Linked DNA regions of Rubinisphaera italica. The protein of the gene in region 2 interacts with the protein of the main gene of each other region in a pairwise test. Links are inferred from orthologs where the notes say so. Each region holds a gene or a part of one and is shown on either strand. Other genes may lie near its edges.

Region 1 (3,054 bases), 6.1 Mb from region 2 along the record:
ATCACGGATATCGAACTGGCTCGCAAGCAGTTCCTGCAGGGAACCGGCAAAAACGGTCCAAAGGTGACAATGACCGCCATCGCTGTCAAAGCCGCAGTGACGGCTCTCAAAACTTTCCCGAAATTCAATTCGAGTCTCGACCCCCAGACTAACGAAATCGTTTACAAAGACTATTTCAATATTGGGATCGCCGTAGATACCGAAAACGGTTTGGTTGTGCCTGTCGTGCGGGATGCTGATAAGAAGTCACTCTTGCAGATCGCACTTGAAGTAACGGAACTGGCCAACAAAGCCCGTGATCGCAAGCTCTCCATGAACGACATGAAGGGGGGCACGTTTACGATCACGAATCTGGGAGGCATTGGCGGAACCGGATTTACACCGATCGTGAGTTATCCAGAAGTGGCGATACTCGGAATGTCTCGCGGGCAGAAAGAATTGAAACTGTTCGATGGAGAACTCGAAGAACGACTGATCCTGCCATTGTCGCTTTCGTATGATCACCGGGTGATCAATGGAGCCGACGCCGCTCGATTCATTGTGAAGTTGTCCGCATTACTTTCCGATCCATTCACCCTACTCTCAGAATGTTAATGCGTTTTGTTCGTGAGTTGCATAGAAGAGGGTGATGGGGACGCTCTCGAAGAGAAGCCCCCGAAACCTATAACTCCGGGGGCTTCCGCTAAAGCGGAGCGCCCTCGCCACCCCGGGTTGAATTTTCCAGATCAATATCAAATTAGGTCCGCACTGCGGATCTTACAGAGCGGCTGATGTTGTCGCGTTGAGGAAATCGATTGATGTCAAATTCTGATTTACATGCTGAAGTTGTCGTTCTGGGAGCGGGTCCTGGGGGATATCCCGCCGCTTTCGAAGCAGCCGATAAAGGGAAAAAAGTCATTCTCGTTAACGACGATGTCGCACCCGGCGGTGTTTGTCTCAACCGGGGATGTATTCCTTCCAAAGCGTTGCTGCACGTCGCTAAGTTGCTCAATGAATCGAAAGAAGCAGCCGAGTGGGGCATCAAGTTTGCAGAGCCGGAAGTCGATCTGGATAAGCTGCGAGACTTTAAAAATGGAGTCGTGACTGGATTAACGGGTGGGATTCGTTCGCTCTGCAAAACTCGCAAAGTCGATTTGGTCGAAGCCAGAGGAAGTTTTCTTAATTCCAATGCGATGGAGCTGAAATACAAAGATGGCTCGACGGGCAAGCTCACCTTCGATATCGCCATCGTTGCTACAGGTTCGCTCCCCGCAATGCCCGGTATATTCAACATTGGCGATGAACGGGTGATGGATTCGACTGGTGCACTCGAGTTGAAAGATGTTCCCGAAAAAATGCTTGTCATTGGTGGCGGCTACATCGGTCTCGAAATGGGCTCCGTTTATGCCGCACTCGGTTCCGAAGTGACAGTTGTCGAAATGACCGATGGCTTGTTACCGGGAGCTGATCGGGATCTGGTGAAACCGTTGCAGAAACGATTGAGTCATCAACTCAAATCAATTTATCTATCGACGAAAGTGAACAGCCTCAAAGCAACGAAAGAGGGAATCGTCGCGGAACTCGAAGGGGCGGATGCCCCTGCCGAGATGACGTTTGACCGGGTTCTGGTCTCTGTCGGACGCCGTCCGAATGCCGGTAATATTGGCCTGGATAAAACAAAAGTCAAAGTGACCGACAAGGGCTTTATCGAAGTTAATAAGCGTCAGCAAACAAGCGATCCTGCCATCTATGCAATCGGAGATGTGGCTGGCGAACCGATGCTCGCTCACAAAGCGACACGCGAAGCGAAAGTCGCAGTCGATGTCATTCTGGGAGAACCTGCTGAGTTCGATTGCATCGCAATTCCGGCAGTAGTGTTTACTGATCCCGAACTCGCCTGGTGTGGCATTACGGAAGCGGAAGCTCAACGCGATGAGCGGGAAGTGACCGTTGTTCGTTTTCCCTGGGCAGCTTCTGGTCGTGCTCAAACAATTTCACGCACGGAAGGTTTAACGAAGTTAATCTTCGATCCCAAAACCGAGCGAATTCTCGGCATGGGAATCGTCGGCCCGGGAGCAGGTGAAATGATTGCCGAAGGCGTTCTGGCTGTCGAAACAGCAGCAGTTGCTCGCGATATCGCGGAGAGTATTCACGCTCATCCAACCCTTTCGGAAACCGTGATGGAATCGGCTGAAGGATTGTTCGGACAGGCAACACACTACTTCCGACCAAAGAAATAGGTGTAGGTCAGGCACTGCCTGACAACAAAAAAGTTGGCACATCAAATAGGAACAGCGGGTGGCGGGGGCGCTCTCAAAGAGAAGTCCCCGAGGCGTTAATCATTCGGGGGCTTCCGCTGAAGCGGAGCGCCCCCGCCACCCCATTTCCAATGATGTCGAGTTTGCGGATCGGAAAGTTGGGAAACGAATGATAAGTGAATCGACGTGTGCAATGCAGTGTCGGGCGAAAGTGATTTCACTCGCTACGCTCTCTCAGGAAAACTATCGCGTTCGGCTCGAATGTCCGGAACTGGCTCAGGTCATTCTTCCGGGCCAGTTCTTCATGCTTCGCTCTCCCGATCGTACCGATCCCCTGCTCGGTCGGCCTTTTGCTCTTTACGATACGTATCTGGAAAATGGTAAACCAGTTGGGATCGATGTCGGGTTTCATGTCGTTGGTAAGATGACCGCACTTCTTGAAGACGTTCAGCCCGGTCAGAACCTGGAAATCTGGGGACCACTCGGCAATGGGTTTCCGGAATTGGAGACCAAACATCTGATTCAGGTCGCTGGTGGCATTGGATATACTCCGTTTGTCGCAGTCAGCCGGGAAGCCTTACTGCAGAAAAAGTATGGGCAAACCCAGCGGACAGGAATTCGAGCAGAACGAGCTTCCCTCATCTACGGAGTTCGCTCGGCCTGTTTTCAGGCGAATATGGATGACCTTTCCGATCTCAACGAACTTGACATTCAAATCTGCACCGAAGATGGTACCGCCGGTCATCATGGACTGGTAACCGATCTACTCAAACCGTTGCTCGAATCCGGATCAGCAGACGATCAAGTCGTACTGACA
Region 2 (3,142 bases):
GGAAGCCGGGTGAGTCATTGGTAGTCCGAGATATTCATCGAGATGAAAGCCGGTGACCTTCGACCAGTCGATGTCGGGTTGTTTCACCAGGGCGCCGAGCACCGTAAATTGTGAGGCTCCCGTTGCGACAATAATCCGGGCTTCACCCCGTTCGGCCAGAGCCTGGCGAATTTTCTCAGCTCCTGCTTCCGCGGCGGCCTGTCCCATTTCCTGTTCTGTTGCAAAAATCTCTAACTTCATGGTTGTCTACTTTATCTATTAGTTTCTTTGGCGTTGTAAGTTGGGCCAGGGGAACGCGTAACCCAACACTTTTGTGGAGTTCTCTATATATTCCATTTCGTCAGTTAGTGCCTGACATACATTGGGTGGCACGTCCCAGAACGAAGTGAAGGGCGTGGCGAATCCACATCCCACGCCCTTCGCTTCACTCAGGGACGTGCCACCCTGCATTCTCATCGATTTCCAATCCGTTGTAACGGGCACTTACTCACAATAAAAGTCTCACTCCGATCCTCTTCTTCGAACTCTACCGTGACCGTCCTGCGATGTCCGAATCCGCCTGCTGCCGTGACTGTTCCTAATCCGTACCGCGGATGCCGAACTGATGAGCCGATTGGAAAATTGAACGGCAGTGAAGCAGCCGAGTTGTTCCCGGCCAGTAACGCAGCTGCGGTTGTCAATTGAGGTTTGTCTGGTCGGTTCAAAGCTGCCCGAATCGCTTTAACATCTTCGTCGGAAAGATCGCTAGAGGCAAGTGAAGTCGGTCGATAAGCGGTCTCCGGAAAATCGCTTGTGAGCGTGGTTCCATCGGTTTGCACAAGATCGATTTCTGACAGGAAGTCGCTCGGAATCGTCGGCATCGAGCGTCCGTGCAAATCTCGATAACTGCTCGCCGTCAAATACAGCCGCTCTTCGGCTCGAGTCATGCCTACAAATAATAACCGACGCTCTTCCTCGTACTCCCTTGGATTTCCTTCTCGCAACGATCGCTCATGCGGCAACAGGTTCTGCTCGACACCAATAATATAGACAACAGGAAACTCCAGTCCCTTTGCCGCGTGAAGTGTCATCAGAGTCACTTTGCCCTTTTCGGAATCTCCTTCGAGAGCATCCAGGTCCGATACCAGACTGGTCGTTTCCAGGAATCCTTCGAGCGATGTATCGGCATCGAAAATCGTATCGTGATTTCTAGCAGCCGAGATCAGTTCTTCAACGTTGGCCAGTCGCTGCATATCCTGTTCATTCTGACTCGAAGACCAGGGCCGGGTGTATCCCGTTTTTTCGACGACATCCTCAATCAGTTGAGCCACTGAACCGGAATCGGCGAGAGAGAAATTTTCCATCATTCGGGCGAAGGCCTTGAGAGAAGCCGCCGCCCGTTTCGGCATCTTTGGAACCTCGTCGGCCTGAAGTGCCGCTTCGATATATGTGAGCCCTTTGTCCTCCGCGTAGTTCATTAAGCGGGACTGACTCGTCTTGCCGATGCCACGCAGCGGAACATTCACCACACGAACGAAGGCAGCTCGATTTTGCGGATTGTTAACCAAATCGAGATAGGCGAGCAGATCTCGAACTTCTGCCCGTTGATAAAACGCGACTCCAGCCGCGACCTGATAAGGCACATGATGCCGTCCGAGTGCCAGTTCGAGTTGCCGCGAAATGGAATTCACTCGATAGAAAATTGCAAAGTCCAACCAGTCCCGTTCTCCCGATTCCACCGTATGGCGAATGTGCCGGGCGATGCTGTCGGCTTCGACAGGACTGTCTGGAAAGTGCAACAACTCGACCGGTTCCCCTTCGGCATTTTCGGTCGTGAGTTCCTTGGCTTTGCGAAGTCGGTTGTGTGAGATCAAACTGTCTGCCGCCGCCAGGATCAGTTTCGAACTGCGAAAGTTCTGCTCCAGCTTGATGATTTTTGTGTCCTGATAATCCTGTTCGAATTTCAGAATGTTGTCGATCTTCGCGCCGCGCCAACCATAAATCGATTGGTCAGGATCCCCAGTGACGGAGAGGTTCCGTGAGTTCTGAGACAGTGCCCGTACGATCCGATACTGAGCTTCGTTCGTATCCTGATATTCATCGACGAGCACATACTGATAGCGATCATCGTACTGCGAACGGATTTCATCGTGCTCTTCAAACAGATGCACGACGTGTAATAAGAGGTCATCGAAGTCGACGGCATTCGAGCTGAGCAAATACTTCTGATACGCCGGATACACCTTGGCGACGACTGCGGTGAAATGATCGGCGACTGAATCCTCGAATTGCCCGACGAACATTGGAGCGGTGATCATGTCGTTTTTGGCATTGCTGATCATCGCCAGAATCTTGCCTGGTGGATAGTGGGCGGCATCGTAATCGAGTTCGCTGAGAACCTGCCGGATTGCCTGCTTCTGATCGGCGGTGTCGAGGATCGTAAAGTTCGGCTGCAAACCAACCACCCCGGCTCGCTGCCGGAGAACATGCGCGCAAAATCGGTGGAAGGTACTGACCCACAGATTCTGACTGTTCGTCAGCGTCTTGAGTCGCTCGGACATCTCGGCGGCCGCTTTGTTCGTAAACGTGATCGCCAGAATATTCCAGGGCTTGACTCCCTTTTCAATCAGCCGGGCAACCCGATGCGTGACGACCCGAGTCTTCCCCGATCCGGGGCCCGCCAGAACCAGCATCGGCCCACTGAAATGTTCGACCGCTTCAATTTGAACCGGCGTCAATTGCTGATGGAGAATGGGGACATCCATGTGAGAATCTGTGCTTCCGTGAGCGTGGGCAAAATATCAAAACGAGATTCCGCCATCCTACCCGCTCCGCCTTCCGAAAACAAATCCCGCAGAGATTTCTGCCAGACAGCAAGATCGCAAATTGGTAACCCAGATAGCTCTGCGATCTGGGAGGACGAAGTCCGCAAGAGGTCTTCAACCTGGTGGTGAATTTCCAGCTGAATGCTTACTTCGGGTGGCTGGGGTCGAAGCGGATCGTAGCCCCCAGAAAAGTGCACCGTGTCAATCACTGCTGGGCAAGCCGGCAGTGGCACACTTCAAACTACATATTAAGATAAAACAGTATGCTACGAACTCACCTCTTCCAACTCCTTCTCTTCCTCCATTTCCTCCTCGGCAGCCACATCATCAGCCGCCGT

Evidence for each region. Proteins that work in one complex are often made in the same cells at the same time.
Region 1: the proteins of Pan54_RS00155 (region 2) and lpdA interact in binary tests that used the Escherichia coli proteins (3 or more experiments, as listed by UniProt). The link is inferred for Rubinisphaera italica from one-to-one orthologs.

What each region holds. Positions count from the first base shown.
Region 1 is NZ_SJPG01000001.1:6,162,585-6,165,638, forward strand. What follows is about bases 132-3,008. They hold lpdA (dihydrolipoyl dehydrogenase), read left to right. Parts: upstream 132-797; coding sequence 798-2,219; downstream 2,220-3,008. Other genes in these bases: Pan54_RS23595 (2-oxo acid dehydrogenase subunit E2), read left to right, coding at 132-594; Pan54_RS23605 (dihydroorotate dehydrogenase electron transfer subunit), read left to right, coding at 2,278-3,008. In the rest of the region: more of Pan54_RS23595, read left to right, coding at 1-131; more of Pan54_RS23605, read left to right, coding at 3,009-3,054. UniProt on the Escherichia coli protein: Lipoamide dehydrogenase is a component of the glycine cleavage system as well as of the alpha-ketoacid dehydrogenase complexes.
Region 2 is NZ_SJPG01000001.1:32,109-35,250, reverse strand. The notes cover bases 99-3,063. They hold Pan54_RS00155 (ATP-dependent helicase), read right to left. Parts: upstream 2,745-3,063; coding sequence 453-2,744; downstream 99-452. Other genes in these bases: Pan54_RS00160 (glucosamine-6-phosphate deaminase), read right to left, coding at 99-240. Outside these bases: more of Pan54_RS00160, read right to left, coding at 1-98; Pan54_RS00150 (ion transporter), read right to left, coding at 3,071-3,142. UniProt on the Escherichia coli protein: A helicase with DNA-dependent ATPase activity. Unwinds DNA duplexes with 3'-5' polarity. Translocates on single-stranded DNA with 3'-5' polarity. Initiates unwinding more efficiently from a nicked substrate than double-stranded DNA.